4 regions of the Bacillus sp. CIS52 genome follow, and region 1 is predicted to be linked to each of the others. Evidence: riboswitches for the same ligand, from Rfam matches in the RefSeq annotation. Region 1 holds a riboswitch; each other region holds the start of a gene.
What was found. Region 1 has a riboswitch for S-adenosylmethionine ahead of ACH32G_RS05785 (5-methyltetrahydropteroyltriglutamate--homocysteine S-methyltransferase). Riboswitches for the same ligand answer to the same signal wherever they lie in the genome.
Positions count from the first base shown of each region.

Region 2: it holds a riboswitch for S-adenosylmethionine, as region 1 does, so the genes downstream of both, ACH32G_RS01520 (phosphoadenylyl-sulfate reductase) here and ACH32G_RS05785 (5-methyltetrahydropteroyltriglutamate--homocysteine S-methyltransferase) in region 1, are expected to answer to the same signal.
Region 3: it holds a riboswitch for S-adenosylmethionine, as region 1 does, so the genes downstream of both, metK (methionine adenosyltransferase) here and ACH32G_RS05785 (5-methyltetrahydropteroyltriglutamate--homocysteine S-methyltransferase) in region 1, are expected to answer to the same signal.
Region 4: it holds a riboswitch for S-adenosylmethionine, as region 1 does, so the genes downstream of both, ACH32G_RS14445 (2-hydroxyacid dehydrogenase) here and ACH32G_RS05785 (5-methyltetrahydropteroyltriglutamate--homocysteine S-methyltransferase) in region 1, are expected to answer to the same signal.

Region 1 is NZ_JBIUFR010000001.1:1,219,266-1,222,816, reverse strand. It holds gene pepT (peptidase T) at 1-215, shown strand, start outside; gene ACH32G_RS05795 (hypothetical protein) at 794-961, shown strand; gene ACH32G_RS05790 (LURP-one-related/scramblase family protein) at 1,064-1,540, shown strand; SAM riboswitch class I at 1,625-1,711, shown strand; gene ACH32G_RS05785 (5-methyltetrahydropteroyltriglutamate--homocysteine S-methyltransferase) at 1,790-2,926, shown strand; gene ACH32G_RS05780 (putative RNA methyltransferase) at 2,961-3,551, opposite strand, start outside.
Region 2 is NZ_JBIUFR010000001.1:415,087-418,637, forward strand. It holds gene sat (sulfate adenylyltransferase) at 1-248, opposite strand, end outside; gene ACH32G_RS01515 (inorganic phosphate transporter) at 296-1,360, opposite strand; gene ACH32G_RS01520 (phosphoadenylyl-sulfate reductase) at 1,373-2,074, opposite strand; SAM riboswitch class I at 2,201-2,305, opposite strand; gene pyrE (orotate phosphoribosyltransferase) at 2,407-3,039, opposite strand; gene pyrF (orotidine-5'-phosphate decarboxylase) at 3,036-3,551, opposite strand, start outside.
Region 3 is NZ_JBIUFR010000002.1:22,059-25,609, reverse strand. It holds gene metK (methionine adenosyltransferase) at 1-1,157, opposite strand, end outside; SAM riboswitch class I at 1,327-1,465, opposite strand; gene pckA (phosphoenolpyruvate carboxykinase (ATP)) at 1,663-3,246, shown strand; gene ACH32G_RS10010 (DUF2584 domain-containing protein) at 3,289-3,531, opposite strand.
Region 4 is NZ_JBIUFR010000003.1:294,115-297,665, forward strand. It holds gene ACH32G_RS14440 (molybdopterin oxidoreductase family protein) at 1-1,026, opposite strand, end outside; SAM riboswitch class I at 1,174-1,266, shown strand; gene ACH32G_RS14445 (2-hydroxyacid dehydrogenase) at 1,388-2,389, shown strand; gene ACH32G_RS14450 (FGGY-family carbohydrate kinase) at 2,408-3,551, shown strand, end outside.

The DNA of each region.
Region 1 (3,551 bases):
AAGCCATGAAAAACCTCGGCATCGAACCGATTATCGAACCGATCCGGGGCGGAACTGACGGATCACAGCTCTCTTACATGGGACTGCCGACACCGAACATCTTCACGGGCGGCGAAAACTTCCACGGAAAATATGAATACATTTCCGTCGACCATATGGAAAAGGCGGTAAACGTCATTGTTGAGATCGCCAGGCTGTTTGAAGAACGCGCGTAAAACCAAAGCTCCCTGCTTTGGTTTTTTTCTTTCACATGAAACCTTTCCTTCTTTCTTTCCGTATATAAGGTATGAATTGGAAGGAAGGAGTGAAGACTATGGCAAGAGGCACTGTAGCAAGAGAATTGAAAAAAACCTTAAAAGACCCCCGCGTTCTGGAGACGAAATCGAACCCTTTTAAAAAGCTGCGAAAAATGTTCAGACGATTTTTTGTAAGATAACATCTCGTTTTCTTACAAAAAATAAGGAAAGCGCTATCAAATCATAATCTTCCGTTAGAAGCAGTTATTTTGCATATCGCAGGATTTTTTAGGGTACTGAATAACACAAGGCAAACGAAAACAATGTATTAGTTAATTCGGCACTGTCAAAAAATAGTGAAAAAGTTATATAAACGATAATCACTCAGCAGCCGATACAATCTATAGAACCACAACAAGAGCAAAATCAACCGCAGATCATAGTCATTTTTACGGAAAATGTCTTTATTTTTTAAAAAAGTGACAATTGTTTGAATACTTTTCGTTTGTTTTTTCGTACAATAATAATACCAAAACTTTTTTTGGGAGGTATGTAAAATGATGCTACTTATTTTTGCTGCTTTGACAGGATACCTGGTTTTCTCTTTCAGTAAGGACAACCGCCGGAAAACGCCAAAGACAAGCCCGCTGGTGACAGCTGCCGACACGAATAACATCATTGATTTAAATGCGATCCGTCAGAAACGCCGGATGCCGCTATCATAAAAACGACAGCTGCCGCAAAATCGGCAGCCTTTTTTTGTGCACTCCTCCAATATGAAACCATCCGTCTCCTTTTTACGTACAACATAAAAAAGGAGTTTTTTTATGTATCATTTTTATATCAAAGAGCGGATGTTTACGTTTAAGAATCGCTTTCAAGTGTTTCTTGAAAGCGGTAAAGAAGTCTTCAATGTGGAGGGAAAGCTGTTTTCTTTCGGTGACGAACTGAAGCTGTCTGATTTGGACGGCCGCACGCTCGCCAGTGTCAGTCAGAAACTGATGTCGCTCGTTCCCCGTTACGAAATTTCCGTCGGCGGCAAGCCTGTATGCCAAGTCATCAAGAAAATGACGTTTTTCAAACCGAAATTTGAAATTTCCGGAGTCGGCTGGGATATTACCGGCGATGTGTGGGGACGGAATTTTCAAGTGACAGACGGGAAATCAAACCGGATGACCGTCACCAAATCTTGGATGAGCTGGGGCGATTCTTATCATTTGGAGATTGAAAATGAAGAGGATATTGTTCTTTGTCTTGCGATCGCAATCGTGATAGATATGATTCTATTTGAGGGTGATAAATAAAAATATTTATCGAAATATATTGACAATATAAGATAATATACTAAGATTAAGAGTATTACAGTTTATTCTGAAAAATAGCATATTTCCTTATCAAGAGAGGTGGAGGGACTGGCCCTATGATACCCGGCAACCGCTGTTCAGCAGAATGGTGCTAAATCCTGAAGATAAGGTTGAGATTTGCGGACGCAAGCTCTTCCCTATCCAAGGGAAGAGCTTTTTATATTTCATTGAGGAAAGAAGGAATCGTTCATGTCACAGCAAAACACAGAACAATCATTGCACACTCTTCTTAGAAAAAACCCGCCGTTTCGCGCGGATCAGGTCGGAAGCCTGCTCCGGCCGGCGGCTGTGAAGCAAGCCCGCCTGCAAAGAGCGGCGGGTGAGATTTCGGCAGAACAGCTGCGCGAAATCGAAAACCAAGAAATCATCCGCAGCGTGAAAAAGCAGAAAGAGACCGGTCTCAATGTCGTGACTGACGGCGAATTCCGCCGGGCCTGGTGGCATTTTGATTTTCTCGAAAACTTAGACGGCGTCGAAGCGTTTACGCCAGATAGCGGCATTCAGTTTCACAATGTACAGACGAAAGCGCGCGGCATTAAAGTAACGGGAGATATTGATTTTTCTCAGCATCCGATGCTCGAAGATTATAAATTTCTTCACAGCATTGCTGGCGATGCTGTTCCAAAAATGACGATTCCAAGCCCGAATATGCTGTTTTTCCGCGGAAAATTGGAAAAAGCGGCATATCAGAATGATTACAAACAATTTCAGCATGATGTATCAAAGGCGTATAAAAAAGCGATTCAAGCTTTCTATGACGCCGGGTGCCGCTATCTTCAGCTCGATGACACCGCATGGGCCGTTTTCTTATCTGAAGCGGGGCTTCGTCAGATTGAAGCATTCGGAACGACGCCGGATGAGCTGCGCAGGCTGTTCGCAGCTTCTATTAATGACGCGATTAAGGATCGTCCTGCCGACTTGAAGGTTACGATGCATATCTGCCGCGGCAACTTCCAGTCCACATGGACGGCTGAAGGCGGCTATGATGCAGCGGCTGAAACGATTTTTGACGGGCTTGACCTTGACGGATTGTTCCTGGAATATGATGATTCCCGCTCCGGCGGCTTTGAACCGCTCCGTTATGTCAAGCGCTCTGATCTCCAGCTTGTGCTCGGATTGATTACATCAAAACATGGCGAACTTGAAGACAAGGACGCGATTAAACGCCGGATTGAAGAAGCTTCACAATATGTCAGCCTGGATCAGCTTTGCCTCAGCCCGCAATGCGGATTCGCTTCCACTGAGGAAGGAAATCTGATCACAGAAGAACAGCAATGGGCAAAACTGCGCCATGTCGTCGATATTGCCGGTGAAGTCTGGAAATAAAAAAAAGACACGCTAATCGCGTGTCTTTTCCGTTTTACAGCGGATCGGTCCCGATTAAAATTTCAATATCTATCGTGATATCAGCCGCTTTCCGGCCGATAAACCGCTGAATGCTTTCTTCAGTGCATTTCCATGTCAGGGGCGTCATTTTCACAAGCCGTTCAAGATCAGGCTGCGATAACGTCTTCGTGTAACGCAGCCGTTTACGATCAAAGGTTTGAAAGCCCGCTTGGAAACGGCAGGCCGCTGAATCGGCGGTGTCATTCCGCCGGGGACTGTCTCCGAAAAAGAATTCCCTTACTTCCTTCAAATAATCACGCCGCGGCACCGCTTTAATGACTGTGCCGCCCTTTCGTAAAAGCCTGCTGCATTCCTTGTAATTCCAAGGCGATAAAACAGACATCACGACATCAAAACAGCTGTCGGCAAACGGCGCACCCGCCACATCAGCGACGGCAAAAACCATTTGTTCCCCGAAGGCCTTTGCCGCATGCAGCACACCTTCTTTCGAGATATCAATACCGATTCCCGTCACAGAAAAAGCGGGCTGCAGCAATCGGCATACTGCGGCTAAATGGGAGCCCTCTCCGCATCCCGCATCCAATACCGCCGCCTGTTTTTGCGG
Region 2 (3,551 bases), 800 kb from region 1:
TCTGAATCGACCGGAAGTGTAATCGGCAAAGACCAGACGGCCCCGGATGCCAGACGCATATTTTCAACGACTGACACGTAATCTTTTTCTGTGAAAAATCCTTCAATCGGGCTGTAGGCACCGATTCCGATCAGCTCTAAATCAGCAAACGAAATCAAATCCAGCTCAATTTCTTTTTGGACGGATGTAAGATCATACTGCTCATTCACCCGATTAACTAATGTTCCTCCGTGCGGTGCTAGACTCATAGTACATTTTCCTCCCAGTTAACAGATAAATAAACTCAGATTAATAGTTAAATGCCCCCGCCTTGTTCATGGACAGAGCGCTTCTCTTTTCGGATGGCTTTCATCAGACTGGCGGCTCCGCCAGCTGCCAAAAGCACGCTGGCCATCATAAAGATGGAATAGTAATCTCCTTTTAACAGCAGAGAGACAAGCAGATACGAAATCGACAGTGACAAAAACGGTGAAACGACCCATACTTTGAGCATCGTTTTCACGACTTCTTTATGAAAAACGTTCGGCCCGTTTTTGGCCATTCCGATACCGATGATTGATGATGATGTCACCTGCGCCAAAGGAACCGGCAGACCGAACACGGAACTGATAATGACAAGCCCGGCCCCGGTTCCGGAAAGCAGTATGCCTTCGCCGGCGGAAAATCTCGTAATCTTTTTCCCGTTGGTTTCAAGCACTCTGCGTCCTAAAAGCAGAGCGCCGAGAGCAACAAAGATGCCTCCGTACAGCGTCCCTTTGGACACGCTGAGCACGCCGGCGGCAACTAAAGGCCCTACCGCATTTGCGACGTTGTTCATTCCGGCTGAAAAAGCTTCCCAAAACCCCGCAATAAGCAGGACAATCCCCAAAACCTTCTGTTTCCGGCTCGAAATGACTCGAATATTCAGAGAACTGGATACCTTCGATACGAGAAACGTGAAACAGAACGCGACAAACGGAACGAGCACCCAAAAAATCACGATGACCAAAAGATGCTGCAGAAACAATACTTTGTACGCGACTCCGACCCCGACAATCGCCCCGACGGTGACCTCGCTCGTCGACAGCGGAATGCCGAGCACATTCGCCGTGAATAACGATAACGCCGCAGCTCCGATAATAATGCAGACAATGGTGAGCGTAATGGTCTGTTCGGGAATGATTCCGCCGCTGATCGTCTTAACGACTTCTCCGCCGCCGATAACCGCCCCTGACAGGACGCCAGCCGCGCAGATGATCAGCGCATACGTTTTCTTTTTAACGGCGCCGGACCCGTAAGCGACTCCCATTGAAGCCGCGGCTCCGCTGGCTCCGATATTCATGGCGAAAAACAGGCAGAATAAAATAGCGGCTAATTCCATTGTGCAGCTCCTTTATTCATGCAGTCCGCATTCTGTTTTCGCCATTCCGTTCCATCTGCCGCTCCGCAAGTCTTCTGCGGTAAACGCAGGTGAAGTGCACGGTTCACAGCCGATGCTCGGATAGCCCTGATCATGAAGAATGTTGTAATCCAGCTCATGCTTGGATGTATATCTCCAGATGTCTTTCCACGTCCAGTGGATCAGCGGGCATACTTTAATGGAATGAAACTTATCGTCTTTATTCAGGAAATTCGTATTCGCCCGGCTCGGCCCTTGATCGCGTCGGAGGCCGGACAGCCATGCCGGACGCCCGGCAAGCGCTTCTCTTAACGGCAGAATTTTTCTGATGAAGCAGCACTGGTTCGGTTCTCTTTCCCACAGTTTATCTCCATGAGCCTCGGCCTGTTCCTCAAGAGTAAGGCTGGGCTTTTTCAGGATGATGTTCAGTCCCGGGTAACGTTCTTTCACTTTTTCGATCGTTTCATATGTTTCTTTAAAGTGAAGTCCTGTATCGAGAAACACGATTTCCGCGTCTTTTTTCACTTTAGAAATTAAATCGATCAGGACGATTCCCTCAATCCCGAAGCTGCACGCGTAAACAAGCTGGTCTCCGTAGTGGCCGTATGCCCATTTTAAAACGGACAGCGCGCCTTTATAGGAATCGTCTTCCGGAAATGTAATCGCCGGTTCCTCCCATGTGTCATACGTTAGCATTTTTTCTTTCCTCCTCCCGGAGACAATCAAACAGCTGTTGTTTTCTGCCGGTTGTCTTATCCCTCAATCTTTTTTCATATAAAAAACTTTCAATCCAGCGGAATGAAAGACAGTGACCCGTTATAGCCCTTATCTTCAAAATGCTGTGCATTTTTCTGGATGCGGCACCTTGCATGATACGCAGGTTGCCGGGCGTCATCGGTCCAGTCCCTCAGCCGCTCTTGATAAGCTTTTTAGATTTGTACTAAATTTTAGCACAATTCTAACAGAAGTCAACCCGAGTTTTTTGATAGGAATAATAAAACAGGCCCTGAGGCCTGTTTTTATTGTCATTATTTTTTAAACCAATCTTTTGACTCGGGATTCTGTTTCCATGATCTCAGTTTCTCAATGTCATCTGAATGTATCGTTCCGTTTTCAAGCGCTACTTCAATCAGCGTGTCATAATCTGTTAACGAGTAGTACGGCAGACCCGCTTTTTTAAAGGCTTCTCTTGCTTTCGGCAGTCCGTATGTAAAAATTGAAAGGACGCCGAGAACTTCCGCGCCCTCTCTTTGAAGGGCCGCCGCAGCTTCAAGCACGCTGCCACCGGTAGAAATCAAGTCTTCAATCACGACTGTTTTTTGTCCTTTTTTAACGGCGCCTTCAATTTGATTTCCTTTGCCGTGCGCTTTCGGTTTGCTTCTGACGTAGCACATCGGAGCGCCTGTACGGTCTGCGAGAAGCGCAGCATGCGGAATGCCTGCCGTTGCAGTGCCCGCGATCATCTCCGCCTCGGGGAAATGCTCTTTCAGCAGTCTGCCGAGCCCGTCCGCCACATCATTTCTCACTTTTGGATACGACAATGTCAGACGGTTGTCACAATAGATCGGCGATAAAATGCCGCTCGCCCACGTAAACGGCTCATTCGGGCGTAAAAAGACAGCTTCAATGTGTAATAGATGTTTTGCGATAGCCTGTTTCATCGGCGAACGCCCTCCCATTCCAGTTTAATGGCTTCATATGCTTTAACGGGGTTTTCCGCTTTTGTAATTGAACGGCCCACGACAATGGCAGACGAACCGTTTTCTTTCGCAAATGACGGAGTCGCCGTCCGGACTTGATCATCAGCGGCGTCATTGGCCGTGCGGATGCCCGGCGTGACTGTCAGAAATGACGGCCGGACCGCTTCATAAATGGCTTTTGTTTCATGAACCGAACATACCACGCCGTCCAGCCCGCACTCTTCAGCCATTTTGCCGTAATGCACAACCGTTTCTGACAGCGGCTTTTGCAGCAGAAGCTCTTCCTTCGCCATCTGCTCTGAAGTGCTCGTCAGCTGGGTGACTGCGATTAATGACGGGCGTTTTTTGCCTGCCGGGGTGCCTTCTTCAAGCCCCTCAAGAGCTGCGCGCATCATGCGTCCGCCCCCTGCGGCATGTACATTGACGAGATCAACGCCGAGGCCCGCAAGCCGCTTCATCGCTTTATTGACTGT
Region 3 (3,551 bases), on a different contig from region 1:
CGCTCCCAAGGAAGATCCACATCGTGACGTCCGAAGTGGCCGTAAGCGGCAGTCTGTTTATAGATCGGACGGCGCAAATCAAGCATTTTAATAATGCCGGCAGGTCTCAGGTCGAAGTTATTCCGTACGACTTCGATCAGTTTCTCTTCAGAAGCTTTTCCTGTATCAAATGTATTGATGGAAATAGATACAGGCTGTGCCACGCCGATTGCGTATGCAAGCTGCACTTCACAAGAATCAGCAAGTCCTGCAGCCACGATGTTTTTTGCTACGTATCTCGCAGCGTAAGCCGCTGAACGGTCTACTTTCGTCGCATCTTTACCGGAGAATGCACCGCCGCCGTGGCGTGCATATCCGCCGTATGTGTCAACGATGATTTTACGGCCGGTAAGTCCCGCATCGCCTTGAGGACCGCCGATTACGAAACGTCCCGTAGGGTTGATGAAGTATTTTGTTTCGTCATCAATCAGTTCCTCAGGCACGACAGGGTTAATGACATGCTCTTTCAGATTGCGCTGAATCTGCTCAAGCGTAATTTCCGGATGGTGCTGAGTTGAGATGACGATCGCATCGATGCGGACCGGCTTGTTGTTCTCATCATATTCAACGGTAACTTGCGTTTTTCCGTCAGGGCGAAGGTACGGAAGAATGTCTTCTTTGCGGACTTCGCTCAAACGGCGGGCCAATTTATGCGCCAAAGAGATCGGAAGCGGCATAAGCTCTTTCGTTTCGTTACACGCATAACCGAACATCAGACCTTGGTCACCCGCTCCGATAGCTTCGATTTCAGCATCGCTCATTGTGCCTTCACGCGCTTCAAGAGCCTGATCGACACCCATCGCGATATCCGCAGACTGTTCATCAATTGATGTTAAAACAGCGCAAGTCTCCGCATCAAATCCGTATTTTGCCCGTGTGTAGCCGATTTCTTTAATCGTTTCACGGACTGTTTTCGGAATGTCAACGTATGTTGAAGTTGTAATCTCTCCGCTTACCAGCACAAGGCCTGTCGTTACAGATGTTTCACAGGCTACGCGCGCGTTCGGGTCTTTTTTTAAAATCTCATCTAAGATGCTGTCAGAAATTTGGTCACAGATTTTATCCGGATGACCCTCAGTAACAGATTCAGATGTAAATAGTCGACGGTTTTTACTCATTCACTTTTCCTCCTGAAAAAAGATCTTTTTAAAGACCTTCTCATATGATACGGAACTCGCTCCCTCTTAATACAATGTCATACTATATCAGAGAATGTTAATTGGCATATTTTATGAAATAAAAAAACCTTTTCCACTCGAGGAAAGGGTTTGGTCTGTGTGCCTTTCACTCTTATCGCTCAAGGAAATATTAAACCTTGCATCAGGTTAGCACCTTGGTTTCCCACAGTGTATTCACCTGCTTTTTTACAGAGAAACCGGTTGCTGGGCTTCATCGGGCCTGTCCCTCCGCCAGCTCGGGATAAGAGTATCCGCTCAATGAAATATCTTATCGTAAAAGGGCGGAAAGTGTCAATATGAATTAAAGCGATTACGCGCCTTTATTTCAGGAAGCAATGGAAAAACACAAACAAATAATAATAAACAGTATAGACTATTTTTATATATGTGTTATACTAATTCCACATTCAGCGAAATACAAATAAACCGGCAAAGGAAGGGTTTTATGAAATTAGTTGATTTAACTGCAGATCTTCAAGCATTACTCGCAAGTCCAAATGTGCATCATAATTTATCGGCGCCAAAACTTACCGAAAAAGTGATCACCCGAAATGAAGGCACACTGACATCTACGGGCGCCGTACGCGCCACTACCGGTGCATATACGGGGCGATCACCTAAAGATAAATTTATCGTTCGTGAAAAAAGCACAGAAAATCAAATTGATTGGGGCGCAGTGAACCAGCCCATTTCTGAAGAGGCGTTTGAAAAGCTGTACGCCAAAGTCGTCAGCTACTTAAAACAGAGAGATGAACTGTTTGTTTTTGAAGGATTCGCAGGCGCAGATGAAAAATACAGACTGCCGATTACAGTCGTAAATGAATTTGCATGGCACAACCTGTTCGCGCGCCAGCTGTTTATCAGACCGGAGACGGCTGAAAGGGATTCGGAAGCACAGCCCTTTACCATTCTCTCAGCTCCGCATTTTAAAGCGGATCCGGAGACGGACGGCACGCATTCGGAAACATTTATCATTGTATCTTTCGAAAAGCGCGTCATTTTAATCGGCGGTACCGAATACGCCGGAGAAATGAAAAAATCAATTTTCTCCATTATGAACTTCCTTCTTCCGCAGCAAGATATTCTGCCGATGCACTGCTCAGCCAACGTCGGTGAAAAAGGTGATGTCGCCTTGTTCTTCGGTCTTTCCGGCACGGGGAAAACGACGCTTTCGGCCGATGAGGACCGGAAACTGATCGGCGATGACGAGCACGGCTGGTCAGACTCCGGCGTGTTTAACATTGAAGGCGGATGTTATGCTAAATGTATCAATCTGAGCGAAGAAAAAGAACCGCAGATTTTTCGTGCGATCCGCTTCGGCTCTGTTCTTGAGAATGTTGTGCTTGATGAAAAAACGGGTGAGGCGGATTACGACAATTCCTTCTACACGGAAAACACAAGAGCCGCGTATCCGATTGAGATGATCGGCAATATCGTGCAGCCGAGCATTGCCGGCCATCCGCAGGCGATCGTCTTTTTAACGGCGGACGCGTTCGGGGTGCTCCCTCCGATCAGCAAACTGACGAAGGAACAGGCAATGTATCATTTCTTAAGCGGGTACACAAGCAAACTCGCGGGAACCGAGCGCGGCGTGACATCTCCGCAAACGACTTTCTCCACGTGTTTCGGTTCACCTTTCCTGCCGCTTCCGGCTCACGTCTATGCCGAAATGCTCGGGCATAAAATCGACGAGCACGGCGCTCAAGTCTTCCTGGTCAACACAGGCTGGACCGGCGGAGGGTACGGAGTCGGAGAGCGGATGAAACTTTCGTATACAAGAGCGATGGTAAAAGCCGCAATTGACGGCACGCTTGATCAGACAGATATGACGGCAGACAGCATTTTCGGCCTGCACAGCCCCGTTCACGTTCCGGGCGTTCCGGATGAGGTTCTTCAGCCTGAAAACACATGGAGCGATAAAAAAGCATACAACGAAAAGGCGCTGTTTTTAGCCAATGAGTTTAAAGAAAACTTTAAAAAGTTTTCTCATGCAGACTCGATCGCCAAAGCCGGCGGGCCTCTCGTTTAATCAAAAAAGCCAAGGGCGCTGCTGCCCTCGGCTTTTGTTTTTTCAGTTAGTCGAATGAAGCGAAGTGAGTCTGTATGTAATGCTCGTCCGTCCGTTCGCCCATTCGAGCTTTTGGACTTCGCCGGTCCCGGATTTCTCGCCGTTTTTTGTTTTGCGCACGTCCATCGGAATATCAAGAGGATAAACGCGGTAGCCCTCTTTCTCCAATAAAAAAATATTTTCCTCTATCCGTTTTTCATTGCCTTTTGTCACAATCATTGTATTAAATTCAACAGGCATTCCCAAAATGAAAATCCCCTTTCATT
Region 4 (3,551 bases), on a different contig from region 1:
TAATATCGCGCTGTTGTGCTTGATTGCGCCTCCCCCGGTGCGGAGCCACTGTCCTGTCACAGCCGGAAGGCAGGCGACGGTGCGGACGATCATTCCGCCATTGTCATGGTGCTGAATGCCGTTTCCGATCCTGATAAGGGAAGGGGAGGTTTCGCCGTACATTCTCGCAAGGCGTCTGATATCGTCTGCTTTAACGCCTGTTATAACAGAAACCGTTTCAGGATCATACTGTTTGACATGCGCTTTTAATTCTTCACTGCCTTCGGTGTATTCTGTGAGAAATGCTTCATCGTGAAGGTTCTCGGCAAATAAAACATGCATGATACCGAGAGCGAGTGCGGCATCTGTGCCGGGGCGAATGGGAATAAACCAATCGGCAAGCCGGCCTGTTTGGTTCTTATGTACATCGATAACGACAATTTTAGCTCCTTTTTTCCGGGCTTTTTGAGCAATCATGACCTGATGCATATTCGTGCTGACGGCATTGATTCCCCAGAAAATAAAGAGCTTTGCATGTATGGTCTCTTCCGGGTCAGTACCTGCGCCTTCTCCCATTGTATAGTTGTAGCCCTCCGATCCGGCTTTGCTGCAGATCGTCCGTTCGAGCTGGCTCGCCCCGAGTCGGTGGAAAAAACGGCGGTCCATTCCCTCTGCCGCCAGTTTTCCCATATTGCCGTAAAAGCTGTACGGGAGAATGCTTTCCGCTCCTTCTTCGGCAATAAGCTCTTTCCAGCGCGCACTGATCGTATTGATTGCTTCGTCCCATGAAATAGGCGCAAACACGGCTTCACCTTTTTCGCCGATCCGTTTTAACGGGACGGTTAAACGTTTTTCATCATAAATGCGCTCAGCCATGTGCCGGACTTTGTTGCAAATATTCCCTGAGGTGACCGGGTGATCCGGGTCTCCCTGAATGTTAACGATTTTTCCGTCTTTTTTTGTCACAAGTAAGCCGCATTGATCGGGACAGTCCAGTGAGCACACCGACTTAAAGACGCCGTTTGGCTGTTTTGCAGCAGAATTCATAGCCCATTTCTCCTCTTTTTTTATATTGTAAGCATTATAACATTTCGAAATAGATCGTCAATTCAGAAAAAAAGTGTTGACATCACGGAAAGACTTATCTATGATGAGTTTATTCTTTTTAAAAGCCTGACAATTTCATCATTTTATTTTCTATCAAGAGAGGTGGAGGGACTGGCCCTATGAAACCTCGGCAACATTTATTGTGCCAATTCCAGCAAGCGTATGCTTGAAAGATAGGAAAGAATGGTCTATACATATTTGTGCGCTTCAAGCGGATAAAGACGGTATATGAATCTCTTTCCTTCTTCGGGGAAAGAGATTTTTTTGTGAAAAAATTTATGTGAAAAGGATGTTTTGCACCATGACGGTTTTAATTACCGCACCATATCACGACGAGGGGCTGAAGGAGCTGACAGATCTGTTCGGCCGGACTGTACACCTGCCGTGGAAGAAGCACGGCAGGGCCTATCGGGAAGATGAATTAATCCGGATGATTCAAGAGACAAACGCGTCGGGGCTTATTACCGAACTTGATGAGGTATCTGAGCGAGTGATTGATATATTGCCTGATTCCGCTTTTATCGGCGTCTGCAGAGGGATGCCGTCTAATGTGGATATCGCGGCGGCGACTAAAAGAAAAATTCCTGTCTTCTATACACCGGCCCGCAATGCCCAGGCTGTTGCTGAAATGTTTATCGGAAATGTCATTTCATTTTTGCGCCACACGTATTCTTCCCATCGGTGGCTGAAGGACGGGAAGTGGAATGGTGATTATTTGCAGGCTTACATCAAATTCAGGGGAAATGAGCTGACGGGGAAAACAGTCGGCCTTATCGGTTTCGGAGCTGTAGGACAGAGAATCGCCCGGCTGTTGTCGGCTTTTGACTGCAAGGTGCTGTACTATGACCCCTTTGTCAATCATGAGAACCGGGAGTATGAAAAAACGACGATTGAACGGGTATTTTCCGAAAGTGATATTGTCTCCGTTCATTTGCCGCGCACCGAAGAAACCATCGGCCTAATCGGCGCCCGGCACTTTCAATTGATGAAGCAAGAAGCTGTTTTTGTCAATACATCAAGAGCGGCGGTTACAGACGGAAAAGAGCTGCTGCGGGTGCTGAAAGAACGGCGGATTAAAGGAGCGATCCTTGACGTGTTTTATCACGAACCGCCTGAATCTTCTGATTATGAATTGATCTCACTGCCGAATGTGTTTGCGACTCCCCATTTAGCGGGCGCAACATTTGAGGTGGAGGATCATCATGTGAGGATTTTAAATGAGGCGCTTTTCAAATGGAAAAAAGATCAGCTCTGCTCAATACGTGAACTTTATAACAAAAGAGAACTTGAGATGGAAGGATAGAAAAAGGAGGAGGCTGTAATGGCTGAACAAAAAGGCTACCTTGTATTTGACATCGGGACAGGGAATGCGCGAGTCGCGGTTGTGACTGCCAGCGGCGACGTGACCGCACTGGAAAGGGAAGACATTGAATATGTGACGGATCCGCTTTATCCGGACGGCCGTTATTTCTCGCCGGAAAGATTATGGGCGCAAATCAGCGCTATGGCAAAAAAGGCTATTGCTAAAAGCCCTCATATTACATTAATCGGAATCACCTCAACAAGCCAGAGGCAGGGAATTGTTCTGATTAATAAAGATAAAAAGGCGTTTCTCGGTCTGCCCAACATTGATAATAGAGGGCGCGAATGGGAGGGAGAGATCGAGTTAAAAGAAGAAGTGCATCAGCGCGCCGGACGCCTTCCGAGCGCTTTATTTTCCGCCATGAAACTTGTCGGGTTAAAAAAAAGACAGCCGTCATTATGGAAAGAAGTGAAGTACATCACAAGCATCAGTGACTGGGTGACATTTGAGCTGAGCGGAATTTTAAGCTATGAACCGTCACAGGCCGCTGAAACACTGCTGTTTGACGTAAGGAAAAAGGCGTGGTCAGAGAAATTATGCAGCATCTTCGGGGTGCCTTCTGCCATTCTTCCTTCACTCGTCCGATCTGGGACGGTTGTCGGAATGTTAACGTTTAAAAAAGCGGCTGTTCTCGGTCTTTCTGAAAGAGTGCCTGTGATTGCAGGCGGAGGAGACACACAGCTTGCCATTAAAAGTGCAGATGCAAAGCCGGGAGATATCGTCATCGTATCCGGTACGACGACGCCGATTACAAAGATAACAGCGGAGCCCGGAACCGAAAGTTTAGAGAATGCATGGCTGAATTGCCATACAGAAGAAGGTCAATGGCTTCTTGAAACTAATCCGGGTGTAACAGGACTCAATTATCAAAAATTAAAATCCATTTTTTATCCGAATGAATCCTACGGCGTCATGGAACGGGAAATCGCCAGTCTGCCGAAACATGATCAAGCTTGTGTTTCTGCGTTAGGCTCCTATTTATCGCCTGAGAAAAACGCACTCGCAAAAGGCGGATTTATTTTTGATGCCCCGCTGTCCCAAAGTTTAAGCCGAGCGCATTTTGTCAAAGCCGCTCTGATGGAAATCGCTTTTTCAATCAAAT